2 regions of the Micromonospora sp. NPDC006431 genome follow, and region 2 is predicted to be linked to the other one. Evidence: riboswitches for the same ligand, from Rfam matches in the RefSeq annotation. Region 2 holds a riboswitch; the other holds the start of a gene.

Region 1 (5,831 bases), on a different contig from region 2:
GGTGCACGCGCCACGGACCGGCAAACCGGTCCAGGTAACCAAGATCAGCTACATGCCGGTCGCCGGCTTCCGCCGCGTCAGCTGACCCTCTCGAGCAGCACGAAGGCCCCCGGTCCACACGGACCGGGGGCCTTCGTTTCGCCGAGGGTCAGCTGGGGGAACCGACCGACGCCGGCGTGATCTGCACGTCGTCGAGGTTCACGTACATCACCCGGTGGCCGAACTGGACCTGGACGTACTTGTTCTCGCCGCGGACCACCGTCCGGTCACCCGGCGCCGAACCGTCGAAGGAGACGGCCCGGTAGTACTCGCCCGGCAGGACGCCGCCGACCGCGTACCGCTGACCGGCCGGGAAGGTGTACTGCAGCGGCGAGATGGCCTGGTACGGGATCGTGGCCGGGTAGGCGGCCCGTTCGGGGTAGGCCCGTCCGTATACCGGGATGCTGGTCTTGCCCGGCTTGGGGGTCACCACGAAGCCGTTCGCCCACTTCGCCGTCGGCGCCGAGGTCGGGTTGTAGAACCAGGCCTTCTGGCCGAGGTACCAGATCGCGGTCCAGTCGCCCTGGATGCCCGCGAGGGCGTACGTCTGACCGGCCGAGGCGCGGGCGCCGTGATCCTTGATGTACATGGTGTTCGGCGTGCCGTCCTTGCGCAGGCCGAGGTCGTTGACCAATGGCGCGTCCAGGCTCGGGCCGGTGCGCAGGATGACCGAGGAGGAGCCCCGCAGCGGGCAGGGCTCGGCCGGCGGCGGCGGCTTCGGGACACCCGGCGGCTGCTGGTTGCAGCCGTAGAAGGCCGGCTTGTTCGACGCGAAGTCCGGGTCGATGGTGACCAGGCCGGTGTTCGGCGTGCCGGTCGAGTGGAACGGCGCCTTCAGCAGGTCGAAGTAGTGCGACCAGTCCCAGTACGGGCCCGGGTCCCAGTGCATCCCGGCGACATTCCCGGCGGTGATGCCGGGGACGTTGTCGTGGCCGAGGATGTGCTGCCGGTCCAGCGGGATCTGGAACCGCAGCGCCAGGTGTCGGACCAGCTTGGCCGAGGCGCGGTACATGGCCTCGGTGTACCAGGTGCCGTGGCCCGCGAAGCCCTCGTGCTCGATGCCGATGGACTTGGCGTTGACGTACCAGTTGCCGGCCTGCCAGCCGACGTCCTTGGCCTTGATGTGCTGAGCGACGTACCCGTCCACCGAGCGCAGAGTGTAGTGCCAGCCCAGGTAGGTCACGTCCTGCACCAGGCCCACACTGGGGCCGAAGTAGCCCTCGGTGTCGTGGATGATGATGTATTCGAGCTTCTGCTGGGCCGGCCGGTTGCCGATGTCGTAGTTGCCGTAGTCCACGATGTTCGTCTCGGGGATCGTGTACTCCCCGTACGGCGCGGGGATCCACTCGCAGGCGAGGCGGACTGGGCACTCCAGGCCGTCCGGCCGCTCGGCGCGGCGCAGGCCGAGCTTGTGCAGCCCGGACTGGTCCGGCGTGACGGCGGTGGCGGTGAGGGTCACCCGCTGGCCGTCGTCGGTGGTCCGGGTGGCGCCCTGGCCGATCTGGTCGTACACCTCGTCGGCGAAGGCCGCCGCCGCGTCCTCGGTGTCCGCGCCGGAGTACCGGGCCACCGCGCCGTACCAGGCCGCCGGGTCGCTGCCGGCGCCGACCGGCCCGCCCAGGTCCTGCTGGTACGAGGCCAGCAGCGCCGCACCGCCGCGGATGTTGGCCGCCGCGTCGTCGCGCAGCGCCTCCTTCGACACGCCGGTGAGGTCGGCGGCGGTGTCCAGGGTCTGCAGCGAGGCCAGGGGCAGGGTGTCCCCGGCCGGCGCGGCGGCGGCGGTCAGGTCGACGGTGAGCGGGCGGGACTCGTCGCCGCGGGGGTCCTCGTTCTCGTCCACGTGTGCGCTGGACGGGGCCGAGGCGACCTGCTGCGCGTCGGTGAGGTGCATCGGCCCGTAGCCGCCGCTGGTGCTGGGCTGGCTGGAGTGGGTGTCCCAGCGGGACTCCAGGTAGGAGACGCCCAGCAGGACGCTCTGCGGCACGCCGTACTCCGCCGCCGCGGCGGCGTACTGCTGCTGGCGCTCCGGGCTGTCGATGGTGCCGGCGGCGGTGAGGGGCGCCGCCGCGGTGGGACCGCTGGTCGCGAGAGCGGTGGCCGCCGCGACGGCGGCGGCCAGCAGTATCCGTCTGCGCGATGGCAGGGCTGAGAGGTGCATCGAACCTCCAGATAGGGATGGGGGTGACTGCGTCCCCACCCTCACTCCGCAGATGGCCCCAGGTCAATACCTTTCCAGGTGGTGATGATGGGCGTAAAAAACCTTCACGGTCGGGTGGTTTCCGAATCTGCGTACGGAGTGTCACGGCGGATCGGGTTGCGGATTGATAACGACGGTCCCTACTCTGGTCAGTTGTCGACCGGTAGGTTCACCGTCCATCCCGGGTGGTGACGGTCCGACACCGCCGAGTCGCCGCCAGGCGAGCCGGGGACCCAGGTACCTGGGGTGAATCCGCAGCCAATGCGGTAGGGCGGCTCCCTTCCCGCCCGAACCCGTCAGCTAACCCGGTAGGCGGTCAGGAAGAAGGAGTACGGAGCCCGGTGGCACACCATGCCCCGCGGCCACCGTCGGACCGGTCGGTCGACCGGTCGACGGCTGCGCCGCGTTCACGCTGGTCCCGCTTCACCACCGCCCTCGCCGCCCTGGTCGGCACCGCCGTCGTCCTGACCGGTGGCGCCACGGCGGCCCACGCCGAACCGTCGGTCACCGAGATCGAGCGCCAGATCGACCAGGACTGGAACAAGCTCGAACCGATCATCGAACAGGTCAACTCCACCCGCGGGCAGCTCGCCGTCCGGCGCAAGCAGGCCGACGCGCTGGAGAAGCAGATCGCCCCGCTCGAGGCCCAGGTCGACGCCGCCCTCGGGCAGGTCAGCGGGCTGGCCGCCGACGCGTACAAGGGCAACAACCTCTCCACCGTCAACGCCCTGCTGGGCAGCCGGTCGCCGAGCGAGGTGGTCAACAGCCTCGAACTGCTCGACCGCTACGCGCACCACCAGCACGAGCAGGTGCAGGCCGTCATGGAGCTGCGCGACCAGCTGGCCGCGAAGAAGAAGCCGTTGGACGCGATGGTCGCCCAGCTGGCCCGTACCGAAGCTCAGCTCGCGGCCCAGAAGAAGCAGATCGACGCCGAGATCGCCCGGCTCCAGAAGCTCCGGCTCAAGGTGTACGGCAACGGCGGCGGCGGACCGCTGCGCCCCGCGCCCTGCCCCGCCGGCTACCCGGGCGGCCCGGCCGGTGTCGCGGTCAAGTTCGCCTGCGCCCAGATCGGCAAGATCTACGTCTGGGGCGCCGCCGGCCCGGACCACTACGACTGCTCCGGCCTGACCATGGCGGCCTGGGCCAAGGCCGGGGTCTCCCTGCCGCACAACGCCCGCGAGCAGCACGACGTCACCCGGCGGGTGAGCCGCGGCGAGCTACGCCCCGGTGACCTGGTCTTCTACTACAGCGACCTGCACCACGTCGGGATGTACGTCGGCGGCGGCTGGGTGGTGCACGCCTCCCAGTCCGGCAAGCCGATCACGATGAAACGCGTCGACGACGGCCAGATCAACAGCTACGGCCGCCCGGGCTGACGGGTACGCAGGGGCTGCCGCGTCGCGGGAGCCCCTGCGTCGTGCTCAGCGGGTCGGCCAGGTACGCCAGTTCTGCCAGGACCGGCTCGGGGTCGGCCCGCGCTGCCCCTGGTAGCGCGAGCCGTAGACCGCCGAGCCGTACGGGTGCTCGGCCGGCGACGAGAGTCGGAAGATGCAGAGCTGGCCGATCTTCATGCCGGGCCAGAGCGTGATCGGCAGATTGGCCACGTTGGAGAGTTCCAGCGTGACGTGCCCGGAGAAGCCCGGGTCGATGAAGCCGGCGGTGGAGTGGGTGAGCAGCCCGAGCCGGCCCAGGCTGGACTTGCCCTCGAGTCGGCCGGCGAGCTGGTCGCCCAGCGAGATCACCTCGAGCGTCGAGGCGAGCACGAACTCGCCCGGGTGCAGCACGAACGGCTCGCCCTCGGGTACCTCCACCATCGAGGTCAGGTCGTCCTGCTGCTGCGACGGGTCGATGTGCGTGTAGAGGTGGTTGTTGAAGACCCGGAAGAGCCGGTCCAGGCGTACGTCGATGCTGGACGGCTGCACCAGCGTAGGCTCGAAGGGCTCCAGCGCGAGTGCGCCCGCCTTGATCTCGGAGACCAGGTCGCGGTCGGAGAGCAGCATCGGAACACCATAGCGACCGGTACGGGCGACCTGCGTGTCGGACTACATCTTCGTACACGTGTTCGATAGAATGTCCGCATGGCTTCCTGGTCCGAATTCGCCGCCGACGAGCCCCGACTCGCCGACGAGATCCGCCTTCTCCTGCAGCAGTACGGGCCGGGCTTCGGCTACCTCGCCACGGTCCGCGCCGACGGCGGCCCCCGGGTCCACCCGGTCTCCCCGGTCATCACCGACGACGGGCTCTACTGCTTCGTCATCGACTCGCCCAAGCGTCGCGACCTCGAACGCGACGGCCGCTACGCGCTGCATTCCTTCCCGCCGGAGGAGAGCGACGACGAGGCGTACGTCGCCGGCCGGGCCCACCCGGTGACCGACCCGGCGACCGTGGCCCGGGTGGCCGGGATCGGCCGGGCCGCGCCGCACGTCGACTGGCAGCTGTTCGAGTTCACCGTCGACGTGGCGATGCTGACCCGGCGCGACCAGGCGGCCCACCTCGGCACGGGCCGGCCGCAGGTGCGGGTCTGGTTCGACCCGCAGGCGACCGCTCCCGCGCGGCGTGCCCCGGCCGTCCCCGAGGGGCGGCGCGGCCGCCACGGCTTCGACACCCGCCGCCCGGCCGCCTGACCGTATGAACACCGGTGCCGGCCCCGTCCGAGGACGAGGCCGGCACCGGTTCGCTGTGCTCGGCGGTTACGCCGCGCGGTAGGCGTTCCACGCGGTCAGCATCCGGCTCGCCTGGCCCGGGGTGAACTGGTACATGCACGAGTCGTAGGTGTAGTCCATGAAGTTGGTGATCGGGTCCAGGCCCGCCGCCGTGCAGGTGTCCCGACCGGTCGGGCACTGGTACGCCGGCGAGGCCTCGGCCGCGGTGTCGTCCACGCTGTCGCCCGAGCCCGAGCAGCCGCCCTGGAAGGTGTGGTAGAGGTTCAGCCAGTGGCCGATCTCGTGGGTGCCGGTGTCGCCCTGGTTGTAGTTGGTGGCGGTGCCACCCGGCAGCGACTCGCTCAGCACGACCACGCCGTCCATGCTGTCGAGCTTGCGCTTCGGGAAGGTCGCCCAGCCGAGCAGGCCGTCGCTGAGTTCGCCGAGGTACATGTTCAGCGTGTTCTTGCCGCCCTCGCGCAGGGTGGTCTTCATCGACCGCTCAGCCGAGGAACCCGAGATGATCGGGTACCAGGACGGGTTGGTGACCCGGTTGATCTTCTGGAGCTGGAAACTGAAGGCGGTGGGCGCACCGCCGGTGGCGCCGCTGTAGGCCTGGTTGAGCACGCTGATCTGCTGCGTGATCATCGAATCCGGGATGTTGCCGCCGGCGCGGGTGCTGTCCCGCTGGATGACGTGCACCACGACCGGGATGGTCACGGTTGCCAGGGGTGCGGCCCCGGCGCCGGCCCGGAACCGGGCCCGCTCGGCCAGGGCTGCGGCGAGGTCCGCCTCCCGCTCACGGACCTGGGCAGCGGTCAGCTCGTTCGGCTCGTGCTTGGCGTGCGCGCCGGCCTTGACCCGGGCGTCCGAGTGGACGTCGGCCGGCTCGACGCAGCCGCCCGCCGGGGCGGCCGAGAAGGCCGAAGCTGCCGGGACGACGCCCACTGCGG
Region 2 (5,831 bases):
GACCCGTTCCAGCTCGCCGGGGGCGTCCGGGAGCTGAGCACGTTCGCCGACCGGCAGCGGGCGGCCCGGGCCGCGGCGCGCGAGCGCCCGGAGGACTACCGCGACTACGCCCACGTGGTGGTCGACGAGGCGCAGGACGTCTCCCCGATGCAGTGGCGGATGATCGGCCGGCGGGGCCGGCTGGCCTCGTGGACGGTGGTGGGTGACCCGGCGCAGACCGCCTGGACCGGCGACCCGGAGGAGCTGACCCGGGCCCGGGACCAGGCGCTGGGGCGGCGCCGCCGGTACCGGTACGAGCTGACCACCAACTACCGCAACTCGGCGGAGATCTTCGCAGTGGCGGCCGCGGAGATCCGCCGGCTCTACCCGGACCTGCCGCTGCCCACCGCGGTCCGCTCCACCGGCGTCGAGCCGGTCGAGCTGGCGGTGCCCCCCGCCGAGCTGGCGCCGGCCACCGTGGCGGCGGCGCGCGCCCTGCTGGCCGAGGTGGAGGGGACGGTCGGCGTGATCACGCCGGTGCCGCGCCGGGACGAGGTCGCCGGCTGGCTGGGCGAGCTGGGCGGCGGCCGGCTGCAGGTGGTGACCAGCCTCCAGGCCAAGGGCATGGAGTACGACGGCGTGGTGCTGGTGGCCCCGAGCGAGATCCGGGCCGATCCGGGGTCCGGCGTCCGCACGCTCTACGTGGCGCTCTCCCGGGCCACCCAGCGCCTCACCACCCTCGACCCGGTGGGCTGACGGCGGCTCCGGCGACGCCCATTCACTCGCACATATAGCGATGTGAGCATAGATTGGGTCGGGCCGGGGTGCGGAACGGAAGGGTGTGGGCGTGGGCGCAGGTCATGACCACAGCGGCACGGTCGCCAACGCCGCGCACCGCCACCGGGGCCGGCTCTGGGCCGCCTTCGGGCTGCTCAGCGCCCTGATGGTGGTCGAGGCGGCGACCGCCTTCGCGACCGGCTCGCTGGCCCTGCTCTCCGACGCCGGGCACATGTTCACCGACGTCCTCGGCATCGGCATGGCGCTGGCCGCGATCACCGCCACCCGGCGCGCCGAGACCGATCCGCAGCGCACCTTCGGGCTCTACCGGCTGGAGGTGCTGGCCGCCCTCGCCAACGCGGTGCTGCTCGGCGCGGTCGCCGCGTACGTGCTCGTCGAGGCCGTCCGCCGGTTCGGCGAGCCACCGGAGGTCCTCGCCGGGCCGATGCTCGCCGTGGCGGTGCTCGGCCTGCTCGCCAACCTGGTCGCGTTCGGGCTGCTGCGCAGCGGGGCGCAGGAGAGCATCAACCTGCGCGGGGCCTACCTGGAGGTGCTCGGCGACCTGCTCGGCTCGCTCGGCGTGATCGGCGCCGCCCTGGTCATCACGTTCACCGAGTGGTGGTGGGCGGACCCGCTGGTGGCCGTCGCGATCGGGCTGTTCATCCTGCCGCGCACCTGGCGGCTCGGCCGGGCCGCGGTCCGCATCCTGGTGCAGGCCGCCCCGGAACACCTGCAGGTGACCGCCGTGCACGACCGGCTGGCCGCGGTGCCCGGCGTCGCCGAGGTGCACGACCTGCACGTCTGGACGCTCACCTCCGGCATGGACGTGGCCTCGGCGCACCTGACCACCACCCCCGACGCCGAGGTGGGCGAGGTGCTCGCCGCCGCGCGGGCCGCGCTGCACGATGACTTCCGGATCGATCACGCCACGTTGCAGATCGAACCCGGGGCGTCACCCGGCGCGTGCGGATCCGTCGAGTGGTAATTGAGGACAACCTTAATTCCAAGTGGCTATTGTGCACTAGTGCCGGCTTATGCCCGATTCCCGTTCGCCGCCTACGGCGACGGGCCGGAACAGCGCCGGTAGGCTCGGTCGCGGCTTCCGCCGGGCGACGCCCAGCAGCGTCCGCGGTGGCCGTCGCCTAATCGCCACAGCACGGCGAGCCGGGGAACCACGTACCTGGGGTGCATCCGCGTCAGCGGTAGGGATCTTCCGTCCCGAACCCGTCAGCTAACCCGGTCGGCGGTTGACGGAAGGACACGTGAATGCCACCAGTGGCACCTGTACGAAGGACGGCCGCCCGGTTGGCGGCCCTGCTCGTCGCGGCGCTCGCCCTCGGCGTCGCGGCCACGCCGGTCTCCCCCGCCTCGGCGGCTCCCCCGACCGGCCTGCTCGCCGCCGCACCCGGCGACGACGAGGGCGGCACACCGGCGCTGCGCGCGCAGCTCGACGCGGCCAGCAAGGGCTGGCTGGAGGCGCGGACCGCGTTGAACCGGTCGGTGAGCCGGCAGCAGCAGCTCACCGCCCAGCTCAAGACGATCAACAGCGAGCTGGGTGTACGCGACGCCAAGGTCGGTGAGCTCGCCGGGTTGGCCTACCGGACCGGGCGGCTCGGCACCGCCGCGGCGCTGCTCGGCAGCAGCAACCCGGAGGGCTTCATGGACCGGGCGCTCACCCTGCAGCAGGTCGCCGCACACGAGGACCGGGCCCTGCGCGACCTGATCGACACCCGGGACCAGGCCACCCGCACCCAGAACGCGCTCAACGGCGAGATCCGGGAACATCGCAAGCAGGTCGCGATCATGGCCAAGCGCAAGGCACAGGCGGAACGCGCGCTGGAGGTGGCGAACAACCGAACCACCGGCACCGCCGGCGGCAGCGTGCAGGGCACGTCCCGGGCCAACGCCACCCCCGCGAAGCGCAACGCCGACGGTTCCTGGCCCGCGGAGTCGTGCAGCGTCAACGACCCGACGCCCGCCGACGGCTGCATCACCCCGCGCACGCTGCACGCGCTCCAGCAGGCCAAGGCGGCCGGGTTCACCCGGTACGTCTCCTGCTACCGGCCCAGCGGCTCGGGTGAGCATCCCAAGGGCCGGGCCTGCGACTTCGCCGCCCAGAAGAACGGCTTCGGCGGGGTGGCCACCGGCGGCGACAAGACGTACGGCAACAACCTGGCCGCGTACTTCATCCGCAATGCCGACCCGCTCGCCGTGCTCTACGTGATCTGGTACAAGCAGATCTGGCTGCCCAGCAGCGGGTGGAAGGCGTACAGCGGGGGCAACGGCGACCCGTCCAGCGACCACACCAACCACGTGCACCTGTCGGTGTACTGAGCCCGCGGTGGCCCGCCGCCCGGCGGGCCACCGTACGCCCACCGACGTACGCCGGATGTCGTCGCGCGGCCCACGACGCCGGGCCGGCGACGGCCGAGCATCGAGGGCATGAGCCGACTCTCGCCCACCACGCGCAAGGCACTGCTCACCCTGCACCTGGTCACCTCGCTGGGCTGGCTCGGCGCCGACCTGGTGCTGGTCACCCTCGGCATCGCCGGGCTGCGCGGCGCCGACCCGGAGGTGGTCTATCCGGCCGCCGGGCTGCTGGTCACATACCTCTTCGCGCCGCTGAGCGTGGCGGTCTGGCTGGTCGGGCTGGCGAGCGCGCTGCTCACCCCGTGGGGCCTGCTGCGCTGGCGCTGGGTGCTGGTGAAGTTCGCGATCACCACCGGGATGCTCGGCCTGGTCCTGCTGCTGCTCACCCCGACCGTGCGCGGGCTCGCCGAGCTGGGGCCCGAGCTCGCCACCCGGGACCGGCTGGACCTGGTCATCCCGCCGGCGGTCTCCAGCAGCCTGCTGATCCTGATGACCGTGCTGTCCACCTACAAGCCGTGGGGACGGCTGCGCCGCGCCACGTCGGCGACCCGGCGGCCGGCCGACGGCTCCAGCGACGGCTTCCGGTCGCGGCGCGGGGTCAGACCGGCCTTCATTCGGCCCGGAGCGCCGCCTGGCGGCGCGGAGGCCGAATCATGGCCGCCAGCCGAGCCGGAGTTGCCGCAAACCGCCGGGCGGCGGGCCTAGCCGGTAGGGTCGCCGCACCGGCTCAGTCGGCGTGCCCCTCGAGGGTCGCGCCGAGCCGGCTGGCCAGGCCGAGATGGGCCGCCCGGGCCTGCCGGAAGGCGTACCCGAACAGCGGCGCCGGGGCGGAGAGGGTGATCTCGACGTCGATCCGCACCACGCCGCCGGGCTCGTCCCGCAGCCGGGTGTGGTTGCGGACGGTGGTGGCCGGCTGCTGCCGGGCCACGGTCACCACCTCGTCCTCGTTGGCGACCAGCACGTCCGCCTGGTAGGTGACCGGGAAGTGCAGCGGCCCGAGCGCCAGCCGGTCGGTGATCGCGTAGCTGGCCAGGGCGCCGGGCCGGGGCGGGAGCTGGCGGACCCGGACGATCAGCGGATGCAGCTCGCCCTGGCGGGTCAGGTCGCTGAGCAGGGCGACCGCCTCCGACCGTGCGCACCGAGCCTGCACGGTGTAGCTGAAACTGTCGCTGCTGAGCAAGCCGTACTCCCCTAGCCGTCGCCGGTGGGCACGATCGTCCCGCACCGGGGGCCGGCTGGCAACGGTCGGAAGACCCGGGTCCGAGCGGTCCGGCGGGCAGGGCTCAGGCGCCGGGGAGCACCTCGGGCGTGGGGGTGTCGGCGAAGTACGGCTCGGGAGCGCCGAAGAGGCCGAGCAGGCCGGTGACCCAGAGCTGCCGGTGCACGAACCGGCTCGGCTCGGTGACCACCAGCTTGACACCGCTCACCTCGGCGGTCTGGAAGCCGGCGACCATGGCGCTGATGCCGACCGAGTCGATGAAGGTGACCAGGCGCATGTTCAGCTCGATGCGGGCGGGCCGGCCCTTCGCAAGCACCTCGGCGATCGCTTCCCGCACCTCGTACGCGGTGTCGACGTCGATCTCGCCCCGCGGGGCGATCTGGACGACACCACCCGGCTGAACAGACTTCACGATCGACAGGCTCACGCGAACACCTCCACTCGCCCGTACGGGCGCCTCATCAGTACGCGGGCCGCGACCGAGAGTATTCCTCCGACGGCCTCGGTCGCCACCCCTCGGGATGAGCAATTCGCGGACTGGGCACACCTGGGCATCCCAATCCGGACCTTCCAGTTCCTATTCCGCTACGACAGGCTCTCACTATTCAACGACCGACGAGGGTCGCCGATCCGCCGACCCAGGGTAGCCGCCCCCCGCTCGCCGGGCCCGCACCCGGCCCTCGGCGCGTTCGGGTGGTCTGTCCCATCCTGCCCCAGTCGGCCGCGACGGGGCGCGCCGGGGTGGTTTGCGCCGAGTCCGCTCCGGGCACTGGCCGGGATGGGCGGACCGTCCCGCGCCCGATCGTCACCGGAGTCCGAAGTGGCCGTCGGCCTTCGGCACCCCGAGGAGGTAACCATGTTCGGATCCACCCTGCTGGACCGTCGCAGCAAGCCCGAGCGGATCGCGGACCAGGCGTGGCAGCAGTTGCATTCCGCTGTCGACGCCGCCGGCGACAGTGTCCGGGGCGCCGCGCGGTCCGCCCGCCGCAACGGCTCCGGCCTCGCCGACGACGCCAGCGACCTGGTCGGCTCGGCTGCCGAGGAGGCCCGCCGCCGGGCCACGCTGGCCTTCGACGCGCTCGCCGGCCGGCGGCCGGCGCTGCCCTGGGCGCTGCTGATCAGCGCCGCGCTGGCCGGCGCTGCGGTCGGCTGGGCGGCCGGCACCTTCGCCCGGGCGGCCGGCAGCCGAGCCCGGGAACTCGGCGAGATCGAGTTCGTGGACGTGGACCGGCCGGACTCGGCGGCCGGCCTGGACCGCTGACCCGCTCGCCACGACGGCGGTGTCCCGAGCTGGGGGCACCGCCGTCGGCGCGTCAGAACGCGGTGACGCTCGCCGGCGCCCGTTCGGCCCGGCTGAGTGCCCGCAGCACGGCCGGCTGGCCGTGCCGGCGTACGGCGAGGCGGGCGAGCAGGGCGAGCACCGGGTCCAGCACGTCGGCCGGCAGCTCCGGGGTGGGTACGCCCAGGCTGAACGCGAGGTCGTCGG

What was found. Region 2 has a riboswitch for cyclic di-AMP ahead of ACFYM6_RS05340 (coiled-coil domain-containing protein). Riboswitches for the same ligand answer to the same signal wherever they lie in the genome.
Region 1: linked by a shared signal. The riboswitch ahead of ACFYM6_RS01355 (NlpC/P60 family protein) and the one ahead of ACFYM6_RS05340 (coiled-coil domain-containing protein) in region 2 are both predicted to bind cyclic di-AMP.

Annotation. Positions count from the first base shown of each region.
Region 1 covers NZ_JBIAHQ010000001.1:275,126-280,956, forward strand. The annotation lists gene ACFYM6_RS01345 (C40 family peptidase) at 1-85, shown strand, start outside; gene ACFYM6_RS01350 (N-acetylmuramoyl-L-alanine amidase) at 149-2,197, opposite strand; cyclic di-AMP (ydaO/yuaA leader) riboswitch at 2,430-2,565, shown strand; gene ACFYM6_RS01355 (NlpC/P60 family protein) at 2,578-3,612, shown strand; gene dcd (dCTP deaminase) at 3,658-4,236, opposite strand; gene ACFYM6_RS01365 (pyridoxamine 5'-phosphate oxidase family protein) at 4,315-4,860, shown strand; gene ACFYM6_RS01370 (zinc metalloprotease) at 4,927-5,831, opposite strand, start outside.
Region 2 covers NZ_JBIAHQ010000002.1:390,805-396,635, forward strand. The annotation lists gene ACFYM6_RS05330 (HelD family protein) at 1-735, shown strand, start outside; gene ACFYM6_RS05335 (cation diffusion facilitator family transporter) at 827-1,741, shown strand; cyclic di-AMP (ydaO/yuaA leader) riboswitch at 1,886-2,018, shown strand; gene ACFYM6_RS05340 (coiled-coil domain-containing protein) at 2,023-3,090, shown strand; gene ACFYM6_RS05345 (hypothetical protein) at 3,199-3,831, shown strand; gene ACFYM6_RS05350 (SRPBCC family protein) at 3,854-4,306, opposite strand; gene ACFYM6_RS05355 (STAS domain-containing protein) at 4,410-4,772, opposite strand; gene ACFYM6_RS05360 (hypothetical protein) at 5,202-5,606, shown strand; gene ACFYM6_RS05365 (maleylpyruvate isomerase N-terminal domain-containing protein) at 5,659-5,831, opposite strand, start outside.